Regions from separate parts of the Nitrobacter vulgaris genome, predicted to be linked through region 2. Evidence: predicted binding sites of a transcription regulator. Region 2 holds the regulator's gene; each other region holds the start of a gene.
The links. The regulator HrcA, encoded in region 2, represses chaperone genes, less so after heat shock. The targets are predictions, from matches to a motif close to GTTAGCACTCNCNNNNNGNGAGTGCTAAC.

Region 1 (6,093 bases), on a different contig from region 2:
TGAAGGGAGGTCTGCTGGGACGAGTTCGCCGCAGCACATTGATTTGTTGCCTCAAGACCAGAATTTCTGCCTCAAGCGCAACTCGCGACCGCAGTAGGTCGATCACCGTTCCAAAGATCAGTCTGCACAAATCCAACATCGAGCAGCAGCATCGCGCGATTCCGATCAACCGCCAGCCGGATGGGGTTTGCGACAGGGACAGGTCCATTGTCTTGCATTTGCGAAAAGCGAGGTTGCATCTCTTCGGCGATGATCTTGCGCAGCGGCAACACCTCATGCTGATACTGCGCGGCGATGTCGTAGGTCGAGCGGTACGACCGATACGCATCGCGCGCCTCCGACCGCACGTTGACGGCCTTCTCCGTGAGGCGGTTGAACGCGGCGGCGTATATGGCGTCCGACTTACGCACGCGAGTCTCGCCGCCGTCCTAGACTGGAATGTGAAATTGCACATCGAAGCCGCGCTCGCGGAACAGCGCCCCTCCGGATCACGCGTCCGCCGGTCGATGCCAGCGACGTCGAGCAGCGTGACGAACCGCGTCGCCGTCGTGAGATCAAGCGACTTCGCGAGCACCGCGACTTCCATGCGCGCGATCTGCAGGTCAAGCCGATGAGCGACCGCGCCGACCTCGACGAAGGGCTGCGTCAGCGCAGCAGGCCCGGCGGCGATGCCGGGCCTTTGTCTTTCTTTTACGGTCTGAACGGCTGGACTTAGAAATCCATACCTCCCATGCCGCCGCCCGGGGATATCCCGCCGGCGCCTGCGTTCTTCTTCGGCACTTCGGCCACCATGGCTTCGGTGGTGATCAGTAGGGCCGCGACGGACGCTGCGTTCTGGATTGCCACACGAACCACCTTAGTAGGGTCGATAATGCCCTTGGAGATCAGGTTGCCGTATTCGCCAGTCTGCGAGTCGAAGCCATATGAATATTGCTCCTTCTCGAGGATCTTGCCGACGATGACGCTGCCGTCTTCGCCCGCATTAATTGCGATCTGGCGGGCGGGCGCGGAAAGCGCCTTGCGCACAATCTCGACGCCGGTCTTCTGGTCGTCGTTCTGGGTCTTGATGCGCTTGAGCTGCTCGGAAGCACGGAGCAGGGCGACACCGCCGCCCGGCACGATGCCTTCCTCGACTGCCGCGCGGGTGGCGTGCATCGCGTCGTCCACGCGATCCTTGCGCTCCTTCACCTCGACCTCGGTCGCGCCGCCGACGCGGATCACCGCGACGCCGCCCGCGAGCTTAGCGAGACGCTCCTGCAGCTTATCGCGGTCGTAGTCCGAGGTGGTTTCCTCGATCTGCGCCTTGATCTGGTTCACGCGCGCCTCGATGTCGGCCTTCTTGCCGGCCCCGCTGACAATGGTGGTGTTCTCCTTGTCGATCATCACCTTCTTGGCGCGGCCGAGCATCTGCAGCGTGACGTTCTCGAGCTTGATGCCGAGGTCTTCGCTGATCGCCTGACCGCCGGTCAGAATGGCGATGTCCTGCAGCATGGCCTTGCGGCGATCACCGAAGCCCGGCGCCTTGACGGCGGCAACCTTGAGGCCGCCACGAAGCCGGTTGACCACGAGCGTGGCAAGCGCCTCGCCTTCGACGTCTTCGGCAATAATCACAAGCGGTTTGCCGCTCTGCACCACGGCTTCCAACAACGGAAGCAATTCGTTCAACTGAGATAACTTCTTTTCGTTGATGAGGACGTAGGCATCTTCCATTTCAACGCGCATCTTGTCGGCGTTGGTGACGAAGTAGGGCGAGATATAGCCGCGGTCGAACTGCATGCCCTCGACCACCTCGAGTTCGGTCTCGAGCGACTTGGCTTCTTCAACCGTGATGACGCCCTCGTTGCCGACCTTCTTCATGGCGTCGGCAAGGAACTTACCGATTTCCGTGTCGCCATTGGATGAAATGGTACCGACCTGGGCGATTTCGTCGTTCGAGGTGACCTTCTTGGAGTTCTTGACGAGGTCGGCGACCACGGCTTCCACCGCGAGGTCGATCCCGCGCTTCAGGTCCATCGGGTTCATGCCGGCGGCGACCGACTTGGCGCCTTCCTTCACAACCGCAGCCGCCAGAACCGTTGCGGTGGTGGTGCCGTCGCCGGCAGCATCCGCGGACTTGGAAGCGACTTCGCGCACCATCTGCGCGCCCATGTTCTCGAACTTGTCCTCAAGCTCGATTTCCTTGGCGACGGTGACGCCGTCCTTGGTGATGCGCGGCGCACCATAGGGCTTGTCGAGCACGACGTTGCGGCCCTTCGGACCAAGCGTGACCTTCACCGCGTTGTTGAGAATCTCGACGCCGCGCAGCATGCGGTCGCGAGCATCGACGCCGAATTTGACTTCTTTGGCTGACATAATGATCTCCGTTTTCGTCAGATCCCAAAGACCGCGCGATTGGACGGTTTCTTGAGAAATGAGATTTGGATTGCGAGCCTTATCCTTCGAGACTCCGGCTGCGCCGACTCCTCAGGATTAGGAAAAATGGCTATGCTTACGCGGCCTTCTTCTTGGCGGCGGGCAGATCGGTGAGAACGCCCATGATGTCGCTTTCCTTCATGATCAGGAGATCCTGACCGTCGAGCTTTACCTCGGTGCCGGACCACTTGCCGAACAGCACGCGATCGCCGACCTTGAGATCGATCGGGATCAGGTTGCCTGCCTCGTCACGGCCACCAGGCCCGACGGCAGTGATTTCGCCCTGAGAGGGCTTTTCCTTGACCGTATCCGGAATGATGATGCCGCCAGCGGTTTTGTCTTCGGCGTCGATACGCTTGACCACGACGCGATCGTGAAGCGGACGGAAGTTCATGCGATCCTACTTTGCTGTTGGGATTCTGGAATTGGCAGTCGTAATGAGCGAGTGCCAGCCGCTCCTGACATAAGCCCGGAACGCTAGCGCACAAGATCTGCGACCGCGATATTTCCGGCTTTCGGCGCCGACCGCATGCATGTGCCAGCGGGGACGGAGATCACATCGCCATTGCGAACCGGGCGCCATTGCACCTTATCGGCGATGGAGATGTCTTCGATCGAGGTACGCAACATCGCTGATGACGGCGGATTTCAAACCAACGGCAACCCGCGCGCCGGCTTCGAAAATATCAGGGCTGCCCTCTTACCGTTCGGCAGAAGGGCTGATGGGAGCATGAGGATAAGCGATGATGACGATGCCGAGAAGCAGATACAGGAGATACTCGCGCGCTTCAGCGACGGGCCCGAAAGCACCGACGTGAAGGTGCCGCAGGTCAAGGATACCCTGGAGGCATTCCTGGAAGCGCGTCCGGCAGGCGCGAGGAGCGGCAGCTGATCGTGCTCGACAAGCTCCCCTGATCGACGCTTCGTTCAAGGACTTTCGGAGCAGGCGGAGCTAGCTATGTGGGCGCGCGGTCACCATATCAGATAGGCCTCAGAGGACCATATAGATGGATGACATAGAAGTTCGGGTGACGGAAATCGTCGCGCAGTACGGCGACCTGACGCAGGGCTCGGAGTCGCGGGCAAACGAGTTCAAGAAGACTGTTCAGGACTTCATAGAACACGGCCCCGGCATGCCCGAACAGCGGCGCCAGGCATTGCTCAGGCATATGAAGGGCTGGGACCGCAAGTATAGAGACTTCCTGATTAGCCCGAACTGAACGTTAGGGTGGGAATAGCGAAGCTTGCGCGGCTCGAGGCGTGGTAGACGTCACATATGCCTTTGTTTGAAACAATGACGATTGCGCGTGTGCATTTTACCGATGTGGTAGAATTCATCTGCGCCATTGTTGGCGGAGACATACCGAATACGAGCCGTTCTGCGAATGCGGGGCAGCTTTAATTGTTTATGCGCCAATTCCGCCTTCCCAGGCCATCCGCTCCGTTCAACGGATGTAAACCACACAGCGCGTAAACTGATAGCGGCTCGTTGAAAACTGAATAGGGATAAGAACAATCAACATCAATGGAAGAAAACTACGGATCCGATCTCAGCGGTGCTCTCGAAGCGTTGCGTGACGGCCGCAAAATCCCTCGCAAGAGCTGGACCGCCTACCACTCACTCGGCCTTCAGACGCCGGACGAGCAATCAGCTAACACTATTCGCTACACAAGAAGATCTGCGCTCGCTGCAAGAGCGACAAGACATAAACCTGCATAATAAGCGGCACCCGAAGAACGGCCGCTATCTAAGCATGTCCGATAACGACTTTGCTCGCTTTGCCGACGGTGCCACCACCGCTACCATTGGCTCAATGACGCGCACCAAAACATGCAGCGGCAATCGGTGAGATTTATCGAGGATAGGTATCAGAGATAACAGTGGGCTCGTGGTCAATCTGAAGATTCGTGCGCATCGGGATTGGATCGTTCTTGCTCGCGCAGCTCCTCTTCGGCCTGAGCATAGAACTCTTCGCCTTCAGGACTGCCGGCCTCTTCCCATAGTTGATTGGCGCGGAAGGTGATCTGGGCGTTGTGTGAGGCGTCTATGGGGCTTCCTGCTTTCTGCGACGGGCGGCGCACGGCCCCGCGGGACTCTTGGGGGCAAAAGGTGCGGGACCGTGCGGGATCCTAGGGGGATAGGGCCCTCGACTTGATATGTAGGTCCGTTCCTTTTTTGTTAGATGGTTCGCGCACTACCTGAAGCGCTTCATGCCGGCCAATACTCACTCAACTTGCAAATCCGGCACGCCGCTCGAATGTTTCGCCGAGCGCGAAGATAGAGAGGGAGTTGCGGCCGGAACTAGGCGGCACATGCTGAGATTCTCGACTTGGCCATCGAGGACGTAACCGCTCGCGAATCGGAGAGAGCCGCGGCTACACCCAAGGCGGCCGAGCGCCGAGGCATTTTCCTGATTAGCGAAGCGTTTGCGGCGCTGCGCGCGCTCGTCGGGATAAAACTTTGAAAAATTCTGCCTAGCCGGTCTCTAAACACGGCTGCGAGTCCGTTTCTCTAAGACGTAAGTCTTTCAAGAGGGTTTGCGCGCGCCGTCCTCATTAGGTGCAAACCGTGGTCATCGCCGTTTGCCGTAGAAAAATAATATCGGCCAGATAAACGCGTAGGTACACGCGGAACGCACATAGTCTTTAAGCGATCGTGGGCCTGCGGATGATCTGCGAGAATATCTATCTTCCAAAACTAGTCCTATGACCGCGCCGATGGCGAGATAAACGGCGCCTAGAGTGATCCACAGCATCATATCACCCATCTTTCTTTCTGCTGGCGCCTCGGAGGCGCGGCCAGGGCCTCGGCATTCTCGGGATTGATGAGAAGGAGAGATTTCCCGAACCGTCCGACCCAAGAATGAGTCCCAATCGTAACCCGTCGGCTGAACCCATCCGTTCCTATTTATGGGCAGTGATGCTGACATCCTTGCCGCCGACGATGATGCAACGAAAGCGCGCCTGGCTCTTGATTGCGTTGGTGCCGCCGTGGTCGAATTGAATCGACGGCTAGCGGAGGCGCGAGCTACGGAGCGCATGGCTTTGGCCGCAAAGATTTTTTGAAGTTGCGTGAACTCGTCGACCTGCCCGATGATGCAACTATGGCATGGAACAAACGTTGCATTGCAGACGGAACTGAAGGATTTCCTGTCGTTGACACGGGTGCAACGCCTTGAACTTCATAATCGCTGGATGGGCTTACGTTCGCCAACGCGATCCGTCTGCTTCCTGTCGGCGGGTTCGAAGAGCACGCGATCGATTTTGAGGAAATTGCTCTGCATCACGCGGGTTACGGCCGACCGCTCGAATGGCGGACGTCACACCACGCGACCACAACGCACCTGCGAACGCCCGCCGGATTGTATGGTCTCCAGTGGATGAGCGTGACGACTTACTGGATTAACGCATCGCATCGACTTTGGTGCGGACTTTAGTTTCGGCGTTGTATACTTCTACGCGAAGTATTGGAAATCTTACCAGTAGCTCAGCACCAGCCGCCTTAGCGACTTCCTCATCGGCAAAGTTAGCCTTCAGCTTTCCGTCCACGACCATTGCAAAACCTGCGGTCGGGATGATATCCGCGCGTTGAGTGTTCCGAGGCCGAAGTTCCTCAGGCTGAGTTTCTTCCTGCTTATCTTTTAAGGGTTTCACGGCTGCCTATTTTTGTTGGGTCAATTG
Region 2 (6,093 bases):
CTCCGGGTCCGATTCCCGCATATTCCTGGCCGCGCCAGTAAAGCAGGTTGTGCCGGCATTCCGCGCCGGGCAGCGCATGATTTGAGATCTCGTAGGCTGGCAGGCCGTGACGCGTGCAAACGTCCTGCGTGACGTCGTACAGCGCGCGCGCAATCGCTTCGTCGGGGGTCCTGAGTTTTCCGGCTGCGTGCAGGTCGAAAAACGGCGTACCCTCCTCGATAGTCAACTGGTAGAGCGACAGATGCTCCGCCGCTTCCGAGATCGCCTGCCGCAGTTCCTCGGTCCACATCGCTGGCGTCTGGCCGGGTCGCGCGTAAATCAGATCGAAGGAATAGCGATCGAAGACGGAGCGTGCGATCGCCACCGCCTCCAGCGCTTCGTGCGCGGTATGCAGGCGTCCGAGAGCCTTTAGCGAGGAATCGTCGAGCGCCTGCACGCCGAGCGACACGCGGTTGACGCCCGCTGCGCGATAGCCGCGGAATCGCGTGGCCTCGACGCTGGTCGGATTGGCTTCCAGCGTGACCTCGACGTCATCAGCGACGCCCCAATATTTTCCGATTGCGTCGAGGATCGCGCCAACGGTCTGCGGCCGCATCAAGGACGGGGTACCACCGCCGAAGAAAATGGAGGACACCTCCCGGCCGCGCGCGCGTGCGGCGGTGGTCTCGATCTCGCGCTTGAAAGCACGAACGAAGCGCTCTTCATCGATCGGCGCGTGGCGGACATGACTGTTGAAATCGCAATACGGGCATTTCGACAGGCAAAACGGCCAGTGCACATAGATGCCGAAGGCAGTGGTCGGATCAGCGCCGATCAAGAGCAATCTCCGCCAGCTTCACGAACGCGCGGGCGCGATGCGACAGGCCAAGGCCGCGCGGCGGAAGCCCGTGCTTTTCAATGCCCGTCATCTCGCCGAAGGTGCGCGTATGTCCGTCCGGGAGGAACGCAGGATCATAGCCAAATCCGGCCGTGCCCCGCGGCGGCCATACCAGCGTGCCGTCGACTCGTCCTTCGACTTCCTGGAGATGGCCGTCCGGCCACGCGACGCAGAGCGCCGAAACGAAGTGAGCCTTGCGCTTGTCCGCGCTCGTCGCGCCGCGCTCCTGCAGCAGGCGCTCGATCCGCGTCATCGCAACGGAGAAATCCTTGGTCTCGCCGGCCCAGCGCGCGGAATAGATGCCCGGCGCACCGTCAAGTGCGTCGACCACGAGGCCGGAATCGTCGGCAAAAGCCGGAAGCTTTGCGCTCAGGGCCGCAGCGGTCGCCTTGATCCGAGCATTGGCGCGGAAATCATCGCCTGTTTCCTCAGGCTCGCTGAGACCGAGCTCGCCTGCGGAGATTGCCTCGACGCCATACGGCGCAAGTAGCTCGCGCATCTCGGCGAGCTTGCCGGGATTGTGGGTGGCGATCACGAGCTTGCCGGCGATCCGACGATTCATGGCCGATCCTAGAGCCATTTCGACTTTGACGGAATTCAAAGTCAGGCTCCGGTTTCTTGTGTTGACGCAGTTTCTTGACGCGAACCGCTACCCACTCTGCTCGAAAACGCTATTGGAGGAGCATCCCGCGGAGCGCTCGCAGAACGAATCACGCCAACGCCATTTTCTGCAAATCCACCAGCCGTGCGACTCCTTTTTTCGCCAGCGCCATGAGCGCAAAAAATTCGTCGTCGGAAAAAGGTGTCTTCTCGGCGGTTCCCTGCACCTCGATGATGCGTCCCTCGCCGGTCATCACGAAGTTTGCATCGGTGTCGGCTTCCGAATCTTCTGCATAGTCCAGATCGAGGACGGGCGTGCCATTGTAGATACCGCATGAGATCGCTGCGACATTGTCTCGAAGCACGCTGTCTCGAAGCACGCTGGCCTTGAGCATGTTGCGGGCCTTCATCCAGTTGACGCAGTCGGCTAACGCGACCCATGCGCCGGTAATCGATGCGGTGCGCGTGCCGCCATCGGCCTGAATGACGTCGCAATCGACTGTGATCTGGCGTTCGCCGAGCGCCTCGAGATCGATTGCGGCACGCAAGGAGCGGCCGATCAGGCGCTGGATTTCGACGGTCCGGCCGCCTTGCTTGCCGGCGGAGGCCTCGCGCCGGGTTCGCTCCAGCGTGGCGCGCGGCAGCATTCCGTATTCGGCCGTCACCCAGCCCCGGCCCTGGCCCTTGAGCCACGGCGGCAGCCGCTCCTCTAGCGTCGCGGTGACCAGCACATGGGTATCCCCGAATTTCACCATGCAGGAGCCTTCGGCGTATTTGACCACGCCACGTTCCAGCGACACGGCGCGCAGTTCATCCGGTGCACGGCGGCTAGGCCGCATGGGAACCCTCCAGCTATTCTATGAAAATCGTCGTGCCGTGCTTTTAGGGGTGAGGAGCCGCACCGGCAAGGGTCAGAACTGCGATTGCCAAAGGCGGCTTGTAACTGGTGCGCCGGAGAGACAAACTAGATCCGGTCCCAGGCGCAACAGTCATTATACGCGGGAGATATCGTTGGCCCATCACGATCCGATCGGTCTGATTGCGCCGAACGCCGGGCTTGCCCAGTTGAACGAGCGGTCACGCGACATTTTTCGGCAGATCGTCGAAAGCTACCTTGCAACGGGCGAACCGGTGGGTTCCCGCAACGTTTCCCGCCTCATCGCGGTGCCGCTCTCGCCAGCGTCGGTCCGCAATGTGATGTCGGACCTCGAACAGCTCGGGCTGATTTATGCACCGCATACCTCAGCCGGCCGCTTGCCGACCGAGCTCGGCCTGCGGTTCTTTGTCGATGCCTTGATGCAGGTCGGCGATCTGACCGAGCCGGAGCGCCAGTCGATCCAGACTCAACTCGCGTCGGTGGGCAAGGCGCAATCGGTCGAGGCTGCATTGGGCGAGGCCTTGACACGGCTGTCCGGATTGACCCGGGCGGCGGCAGTGGTTCTGACGGCGAAATCCAATGTACGGTTGAAGCATATCGAGTTCGTCAGGCTGGAGCCCGACAAGGCGTTGGTCGTGCTGGTCGCCGAAGACGGGCAGGTCGAAAACCGCGTGCTGACGCTCCCCTCCGGCGTCCCGGCTTCGGCGCTGACGGAGGCGTCAAACTTTCTGAACGCTCGAATTCGCGGCCGGACGCTGGCCGAGGCAGGGCTCGAGCTTGAAACCGCGTTGACGCAGAGCAAGGCGGAGCTCGACCAGCTCACACAAAAGATCATCGCGGCAGGAATTGCGAGTTGGTCTGGCGGCGACAGCGACGACCGGCAATTGATCGTGCGCGGCCATGCCAACCTGCTCGGAGATTTGCATGCGATGGAGGACCTTGAGCGCGTGCGGCTGCTGTTCGACGACCTCGAAACCAAGCGCGGCGTGATCGATCTGCTTGGCCGCGCCGAACGCGCCGACGGCGTAAGGATCTTTATCGGTTCGGAGAACAAGCTGTTCTCGCTGTCCGGATCCTCGACGATCATCGCGCCCTACAGCGACGGCGCCGGCCACATCGTCGGCGTTCTCGGAGTGATCGGACCGACCCGGCTGAACTACGCGCGCGTGATCCCGATGGTGGATTACGCGGCCCGCATTGTCAGCCAGATGCTCGGCGGCTGAGCCCGCCCGCCGCCCTGTGCTTGATTTTTACGCCTGAAGCACGATATCCCGCACGACCATCCCTTTTAATTCGAGACCATGTGCAAGAAGGCTGTGTAATGACCGATTCCGACGGCAAATCAAACAATTCCGGCGATCCGGTTCCGGAGGCCGAGCCAGTGGTATCCAAGCCTTACATTATGCCCGACGATCCCGAGGAGGGGGCGGTTGAAGCGCTGACCAAGGAAGTCGCGGACGCCAAGGACCGGATGCTGCGTACGTTGGCGGAAATGGAAAACCTGCGCAAGCGCACCGCGCGGGAGGTGTCGGACGCGCGGACCTACGGCATCTCGGGGTTCGCTCGCGACGTGCTGGATATTGCCGACAATCTGCAACGCGCGCTTGATGCGGTGTCCGCCGAGGCACGCGCGGCCGCCGACCCCGGACTCAAAGCCCTGATCGAGGGCGTGGAGTTGACCGAACGCTCGCTGCACAACGCGCTGGAAAAACACGGTGTGAAGAGGTTCGATCCGGCTGGCGAAAAATTCGATCCGAACGTCCATCAGGCCATGTACGAAGTTCCCGATTCGTCCATCCCCGTCGGCACGGTCGCGCAGGTCATTCAGGCCGGCTACATGATCGGTGAGCGGATATTGCGTCCGGCGCTGGTAGGTGTTGCGAAGGGCGGAGCCAAGGCAGCCGCGTCCGAATGAATCCGCCCGTTCGCGGGCTTACCAATATTATGTCCTCGGGCTTGAATGCGAGAATCAAAGACCACTGGCCGATATTGGTTGCTGGTCGAGTTTTGAATTCGACATTCACGCCCGGGACGCGCGGCTAGGTGGGTCGCGAATGTCAAATTCACTCCACTAGCGCGGCCGGATACCGTCACGAACCGCGCGGAAGCGCGAAAAAGCTTCAGACCACCCATCCCGCGGCGTACTTCCGATCAGACGCATTGCCGTTTTCCCGCTGCCAAACACCAGCCACTGCACGACCGTCACTGGCGTATTCGTTCGTGTGTTCGTGCCGTCGATCCGCGTTTCAAAGCCGGGCGATCCGTTGATCCGCATCGACTCCGACATGGTGATACGTCCCTCACGGAGGTTCGGGATTGTGGCTGCGATGTCGCGTGCAAATCTGTCCCGATCGTCCGGTCGTTCAGGGACCGAACCGATCGGGCTGATAATCATAAAGGCTTTGCTGTCGATGTCGTTTTCCGCTTCTGCGTCGGAAAGCAGGATAACTGCTCCTGGTGCCAGCGTGCGGATCAATTTGAAGGAGCTCAATTCGCTCAGCTTGAAGGGCAGCAGGCCGAGTTGCTCCTCGACCGGTACGTCCTTGCGCAAGGCGACCGTTGCGAACATCTTTCGCACCGCTTCATCGGAATAGATCTTTCCGACGTTCTCTGGCACCTGCGCTGCGACGTATCCGGAAAATGTGCCGCCCGAAATCACCATTGAATAGCGCCGGACATTGTCGTCGCCGTTCTTGGCCGCCTCGACGATGAAATAACCCTGTCCGCTCGCGGTCTCGAGGCCTTGTGGCTTCTGGCCTCGAGGGTCGGCCACGTTCGATTTGGCGACGTTTTCCACGTCTCTGAAGGCGGTGACGGGGAGTTCGGCGACGATGACCTTGACCCGCTGATCCGCGGTTTCGAAACCCGGAAATGTCTTTGCCGGGGTCAGACCTATCAGCGGAACCAGCCCGATCCGGCTGCCCGGCGCATAGACCACGTCGTCGGCGAGGGCCGAATTTGCGCTGCCCAATATGCAAAGAGCGATCAATACGTGCAGAAGGTGTCTCATGCGCGCTTATTGGATTTGCATTAAGGCCGTTCAATGATCGCCAGGCCGGCGGTTCTGGAAGGAGATTTGACTGCCGCCTCAAGCGCATGATTCGTCGGCAATCGGCCGAACCTCTCGTCGCTGTTGTGCGGCGGCCTACCACCGTTTTGATTATGAGGCCAAGGTGTCCGGTGAGGCTGGGTTAATTATCTGCTTATTCGGGCCGTCCCTGGCTGTCCGGGATTGCAAAAGAATTGCGTTTTCATCCGGTGGAGAGTGGTCTGGTCCTTGCAGCCCCCACCCCCCCTCCTATATGAGGCTCACCGTCGCTAATCGCGAGTAATTGATATCTGGGGGTCTGGATGAGGGTGCCGTCAGGGCCTGGCCGGACTGCCGCAACAAGAAGGATATGAGGACCATGGGAAAGGTCATTGGGATCGACCTCGGCACCACGAATTCGTGCGTGGCGGTAATGGACGGCAAGACGCCGAAAGTCATCGAAAACGCGGAAGGGATGCGGACTACGCCGTCCATCGTTGCCTTTAGCGACGATGGCGAGCGTCTCGTCGGGCAGCCGGCCAAGCGCCAGGCTGTGACTAATCCCGAGCGGACCATTTTCGCAGTCAAGCGTCTGATCGGCCGGCGGTACGACGACCCCACGGTTGAAAAGGACAAGAAGCTTGTCCCTTACAAGATCTCGAAAGCCGGCAACGGCGACGCCTGGGTCGAGGCCGACGGCAAGACCTATTC
Region 3 (6,093 bases), on a different contig from region 2:
CGGTTGCCGGTGAAGGCGCCGCGCTGCGACACCGCGACAATGTCGCCTGAAGGCATGACACGGTTTTGCAAAGGATGCATGAACCTTTCGAACCATGACGTGAGTTTTCTTGACCTGTTGCCGGCGAGAACGATGAAGAATTCTATGCTGCGCCGTCACGCAACGGCGGGGCGAAGGCAAGGTCGAGATCCCACGGGAAATAAATCCAGGTGTCCTGCGAAACCTCGGTGATAAACGTGTCAACCAACGGTTTGCCGAGGGGCTTGGCGTAGACGGTAGCGAAATGTGCGTCCGGAATCATGCTCCGCACGACTCGCGCTGTAGCGCCGGTATCGACAAGATCGTCGACAATCAGAAGATCCTTGCCGGTGCCGCCGCCGAGTTTCGCGGTCGCATCTGAGATGCCTTTCAGCACTTTCAGTTCGCCTTTGCGGATATGGTCGTAGCTTGTGACACACACCGTGTCGATCACGCGGACGCCGAGTTCGCGCGCCACGATCGCTGCCGGGACGAGACCACCGCGGGTGATCGCGACCACTGCATGGAAGGGTCCTGTCTCGTTCAGCCGCCAGGTCAGCGCGCGGCAGTCACGATGAAACTGGTCCCAGGACACCGGAAAAGCCTTGTTGGGCGTTTTGTTAGCAGTCACTTGTTGGTTTCCGTCACAAGTCTTTTTGCAAGAGCAGAAATCTCGCTCATCATATCCAGAATTTTTGGTCTGAGTGCGAGAGGCCAAACCGATGGGTCATTTACTGAGGCACTTTGAGTGCCGTCAGCATCGTTCTGATTGCGTCCATTGCCGCCGTCAGCTTGGCCTGATCGCGGGATCGCACCACAAGGCTCGTGTTCGGCTTGCCGTTTTCGTCGAGGAAGGGATAACTGCCGATGGTGGTGTCCGGGTGCGCCTCGGCGATCTCGCGCAGCGGCGTGCCGATGTCACCTTCCCGGCAATTGCCGCGCACCGATTCCGACAGCATCCGCTCGCCCACCTGAAGCGACGGCGCGACGATATCCATCATCGCTTGCATGATCGATGGCACTCCCGCCATGACAATGACGTTGCCGATCCTGAAACCGGGCGCCAGAATGGTTGCGCTCTGAATCGGTTCGGACCCCCGGGGAAGCCGCGCCATCCGCAGCCGCGCCTCATTCAACTCGCCGGGCTTCTGGTAACGCTCCTTGAAACGCGCCACCACCTCGGGATGATAATCGATGCTAACGTCCAAGGCTTTCGCGATACTGTCGGCGGTGATGTCGTCATGCGTGGGGCCGATGCCACCGGTCGTGAAGACGTAGGTGTAACGCGCGCGAAGCGCATTCAACGCCGCGACGATATCGGACTCATTGTCGGCAACGATGCGTACCTCCTTGAGGTCAATTCCGATATTGGTCAGGTATTCCGCAATGAATCCGATGTTCTTGTCCTTCGTCCGGCCGGACAGGATTTCGTCTCCGATCACTAAAACGCCCGCGGTGACAATATCACCCATCACCTCTCCTCGCCGTCAGCAGGTACTTGTCCCTCGCCCGGAACCTGCCGCTTCATGGCGAACCCGCCGCATCATTGCGGGAGCGTACGGCGCGCATTCGGGATCATCACATGACGCGCAGCCGCGCCAGCGTCAAGACGTGCGCCTTGACTGCGCAACAACAGAGGCCGCAGCGCTCCATCGTCAAGGCCCTCAATGCAGACAGAACACGCCATCCACCGCGCGCAATTCAGCAGGCTTGATCAGCCTCGAATGCGCGACCGTCACCAAAACCAGCGGTCCATCGAGTTGCTTCTCCCAAAAAGCGAGGAAGTCGCACAGCACCGGAAATTTCGGAAACATGTCGTAATTCTGCCAGACGTAGCTCTGCAATAACCACTGGCGATCGGGGCGGCGGTACAGGATCTCGGCCGTCGTCAGGCCATAGCCGAGCACTTGCTTACGAAAATCATCCGAAACGCCGCGGGACTGCACGTCATGCTTCGTGACCATCTCAACCTCCTTGAAGGCTGCGCTATCGGCGAAGTGACGGGCCGGTTCCCCGATAACGCTCCATTCCTCCGTAATCCGCGGTCTGGACTGGTTTTGATGCGCGGATCATCTGGAAAATGTGACATACGAAGCCGGAATCACAAATGAAAAAAATAAAGAAACCAGCAATTAACCAAGTTCTAGCAGCAGCTTACTGCATCTGCTAACAATGCTCTGCACGGTGGGTTAAATTGACGACCAGGCGCTGGCAGTCTCCATCTTTGATTGCTTAAAAAATACGTCTCGGACCCTTGCCCACATCCTGCACCGGGCTTATGTCCTGTCCGGTTAGCTAGCACTCGCTTGTGTTGACTGCTAAAACTCAGAACATCCCAAATTTTCAATATCTTAGGAGGACTGCATGAAATTCCGTCCGCTTCACGACCGCGTCGTGGTCAAGCGCATCGACGCTGAAGAGAAGACCGCAGGCGGCATTATCATTCCCGACACGGCCAAGGAAAAGCCCTCGCAGGGCGAGGTCGTAGCCGTCGGCCCCGGCGGCCGCGACGAGTCCGGCAAGCTGATCCCCATCGATCTCAAGGTCGGCGACAAGGTGCTGTTCGGCAAGTGGTCCGGCACCGAGGTGAAGATCGACGGCCAGGATCTTCTCATCATGAAGGAGTCCGACATCATGGGCGTCCTCACCGACGCCGCGCCTGCCAAGAAAAAGGCCGCCTGAGCGCCATCCCCTTCAAAATCATTCAAAGGAAATATCCAATATGTCAGCCAAAGATGTCAAATTCGGCGTCGAAGCTCGCGACAAGATGCTGCGCGGCGTGGACATTCTCGCCAACGCGGTGAAGGTGACACTCGGTCCGAAGGGCCGCAACGTGGTGCTCGAAAAGTCATTTGGCGCGCCCCGCATCACCAAGGACGGCGTCACCGTCGCCAAGGAAATCGAGCTTGACGACAAGTTCGAGAACATGGGCGCGCAGATGGTGCGCGAAGTCGCCTCCAAGTCTGCTGACGCGGCCGGTGACGGCACCACCACCGCGACGGTTCTGGCCCAGGCGATCGTGAGGGAAGGCGCCAAGTCGGTCGCCGCCGGCATGAACCCGATGGACCTGAAGCGCGGCATTGATCTGGCCGTCGACGCCGTGGTCGCTGACCTCGTCCGGAATTCCAAGAAGGTCACCTCGAACGAAGAAATCGCCCAGGTCGGCACCATCTCGGCCAACGGCGATTCCGAAATCGGCAAATTCCTCGCCGACGCCATGAAGAAGGTCGGCAACGAGGGCGTCATCACGGTTGAAGAAGCCAAGTCGCTCGAGACCGAACTCGACGTCGTCGAGGGCATGCAGTTCGACCGCGGCTACATCTCCCCCTACTTCGTCACCAATGCCGAAAAGATGCGCGTTGAGATGGACGACGCCTACATCCTTATCAACGAGAAGAAGCTCTCCTCGCTGAACGAGCTGCTGCCGCTGCTCGAGGCCGTGGTGCAGACCGGCAAGCCGCTGGTGATCGTCGCCGAAGACGTCGAAGGCGAAGCGCTTGCGACGCTGGTGGTCAACCGCCTGCGCGGCGGCCTCAAGGTCGCGGCCGTCAAGGCTCCGGGCTTCGGCGACCGCCGCAAGGCCATGCTGCAGGACATCGCCATTCTGACCGGCGGTCAGGCGATCAGCGAAGATCTCGGCATCAAGCTCGAGAACGTCACGCTGCAGATGCTCGGCCGCGCCAAGAAGGTGATGATCGACAAGGAAAACACCACGATCGTCAACGGCTCCGGCAAGAAGGCTGACATTGAGGCGCGCGTGGCGCAGATCAAGGCGCAGATCGAGGAGACCACCTCGGACTACGACCGCGAGAAGCTGCAGGAGCGTCTGGCCAAACTCGCCGGCGGCGTCGCGGTGATCCGCGTCGGCGGCGCGACCGAGGTCGAGGTGAAGGAGCGCAAGGATCGCGTGGATGACGCGATGCATGCGACCCGCGCGGCCGTCGAGGAAGGCATCGTACCGGGCGGCGGCGTCGCCCTGCTCCGTGCTTCCGAGCAGCTCAAGCGCATCAAGACTCAGAACGACGACCAGAAGACCGGCGTCGAGATCGTGCGCAAGGCGTTGTCCGCGCCGGCCCGCCAGATCGCGATCAACGCAGGCGAAGACGGTAGCGTCATCGTCGGCAAGATCCTCGAGAAGGAGCAGTATTCGCACGGCTTCGACTCGCAGACCGGCGAATACGGCAACCTGATCTCCAAGGGCATCATCGACCCGACCAAGGTCGTTCGCACTGCGATCCAGAACGCGGCTTCGGTCGCGGCGCTGCTGATCACCACGGAGGCGATGGTCGCCGAGCTGCCGAAGAAGAACACCGCTGCCCCGGCGATGCCGGGCGGCGGCGGCGGCATGGGCGGCATGGATTTCTGACGCACAGCGTCAGAAATCGCCGCCCCTGAATTATATATGCTGAAAGCCGGGCAAGCCCGGCTTTCAGTGGCGGCATGGATTTCCGATCCACGCTTCTCAGTCAGTTACGAAATGCAAAACCCCGGCAGCGATGCCGGGGTTTTTGTTTGCGGTACAAACCCGCGAATTTGTCTGGCCCGACTTTTTTATACGCGCGCGAGGTGTGACGCTTACCGCCAGCGGTTCACAATCGCCAACGCACCCCACGATCCCAGCACCGCGGCGGCCATGGTACCGGCCAGCGAGATAGCCATCACGGCCCCTCCCAAAGCCGCGAGCGACGACCCATCCATAAACGGGCTGAGGATCATGACCATTATCATGCCGCCAACCTGGGCAGCCACAAACGTCCCGAGAAATGAGGAAATGATATTGACGATCCAGCCGAGCGCGCCCCGCCTTTTCGTCCATGCCTCGTGGATCGCGACGGCCAGCGCCGCAACAAAGACAGCCAGCGCGATCACCATCGGCCCGCCGACACTCGACAGCGGAATCGCGTCGCTGACGTAAAGCAGCAGGATGCCGACCACGGCGATGAACAGGATGTATGGCATGACGTTCGTTTCGGTTTCCCTTGGCTAACAGTGTCTCATATGAGTCCGCCGACGGGCGTCACGGGTTCAGCCCACGCACCGGCAAAACCGATCAAACATGCCCAACGTGTTGTTCGGGCCATCCACGCCTCCGTGGCCTGCTCTTCACCATCAAAAGGATGGTCGCCAAACTGCCGAAGAAGAATACCCTGCCCCTACGATGCTGGGCGGGGGCATGGATTTCTGAGGAGGTCCGTCATTCCGGGCGCGGTACGGCATTCTCAGGCGATGCTCTTGCATCGCCCATGCCGCTCCGCAGACCCGGAATCTCGCTCAACGCGAATACGAAAATGCAAAACCCCAGCAGCAATGCCGGGGTTGAATTACCTAGCTTTCCTTACAGCACCAATTGCCTCAACGACTTTTTTGCCGCCAACAAGTGCCGCCACGGCTGTCGTTCCCACCACCATGTTTGCTCCCGCCCACCCTAGGGCAGCAACACCGCCAACGAGAACTGGCAACCGAATTGCCCAGTCCGCAATCTCGGAGGCATTGCTTTGCAGCCAACCATTCAGCTGCTTCCCAACTATGACAACTGCATTCTCCGCATTGGCTAGAAGTTGACCGTCATGCGGGTGCTTCGAATACTGCGATAATAGGTTAGCAATCCGATCAAACCCTTCCGCAAAAATCTCAAGAAGCTCCACCTCTTTCTTTTGTCTCGCAATAGTGTCCGGATGGTTCGCAGGCTCTGCTGCAATTCGCACAATTTCGTCACGGGCCATCCGTGCTAGCGATACTGCTAGCTGAGAGATTTCGACATGATCTCTGGATAGGCTTGAAATAGGATCGGATATTAAAGATCTCAGGCCCTTCCCAAAATCTGTTGCAGCATCCACATCGCGCAATCTGTCATTTGAAAGCTCGACAATCACACCAAGCGCTGCGAGAAAATTCTGTAATTTTGGATTGCGTTTGTCGCGAACGACGGTAGTGAAAAAGCTAGAGCCAAGTCCCGCTCTTTGGGCTAACTCGGGGTTGGCAATATCAAGAACAAAGGACGCGTTCTTTGCAATGGCCCAGAATCGCTTGGCTTCATTACCATAGTAGCCGCGCGAAACTATCGCTTTGATAGAT

Region 1: the regulator HrcA is predicted to act here: its motif matches at 2,837-2,865, upstream of GGQ85_RS14405 (co-chaperone GroES).
Region 3: the regulator HrcA is predicted to act here: its motif matches at 2,313-2,341, upstream of groES (co-chaperone GroES).

The regions. Positions count from the first base shown of each region.
Region 1 is NZ_JAVDPZ010000024.1:42,775-48,867, reverse strand. Features, by position in the region: partial or broken gene GGQ85_RS14415 (TolC family protein) at 213-658, opposite strand; gene groL (chaperonin GroEL) at 712-2,352, opposite strand; gene GGQ85_RS14405 (co-chaperone GroES) at 2,489-2,806, opposite strand; gene GGQ85_RS14400 (hypothetical protein) at 3,017-3,304, shown strand; gene GGQ85_RS14395 (hypothetical protein) at 3,420-3,632, shown strand; gene GGQ85_RS14390 (DUF2934 domain-containing protein) at 4,306-4,494, opposite strand; gene GGQ85_RS14385 (hypothetical protein) at 5,815-6,066, opposite strand.
Region 2 is NZ_JAVDPZ010000004.1:160,309-166,401, forward strand. Features, by position in the region: gene hemW (radical SAM family heme chaperone HemW) at 1-817, opposite strand, end outside; gene rdgB (RdgB/HAM1 family non-canonical purine NTP pyrophosphatase) at 804-1,439, opposite strand; gene rph (ribonuclease PH) at 1,588-2,316, opposite strand; gene hrcA (heat-inducible transcriptional repressor HrcA) at 2,489-3,577, shown strand; gene grpE (nucleotide exchange factor GrpE) at 3,676-4,269, shown strand; gene GGQ85_RS03930 (hypothetical protein) at 4,426-5,364, opposite strand; gene dnaK (molecular chaperone DnaK) at 5,762-6,093, shown strand, end outside.
Region 3 is NZ_JAVDPZ010000007.1:116,931-123,023, reverse strand. Features, by position in the region: gene GGQ85_RS06490 (hypothetical protein) at 1-80, opposite strand, end outside; gene gpt (xanthine phosphoribosyltransferase) at 143-649, opposite strand; gene GGQ85_RS06480 (competence/damage-inducible protein A) at 750-1,490, opposite strand; gene GGQ85_RS06475 (usg protein) at 1,683-1,982, opposite strand; gene groES (co-chaperone GroES) at 2,383-2,700, shown strand; gene groL (chaperonin GroEL) at 2,741-4,384, shown strand; gene GGQ85_RS06460 (hypothetical protein) at 4,594-4,977, opposite strand; gene GGQ85_RS06455 (hypothetical protein) at 5,340-6,093, opposite strand, start outside.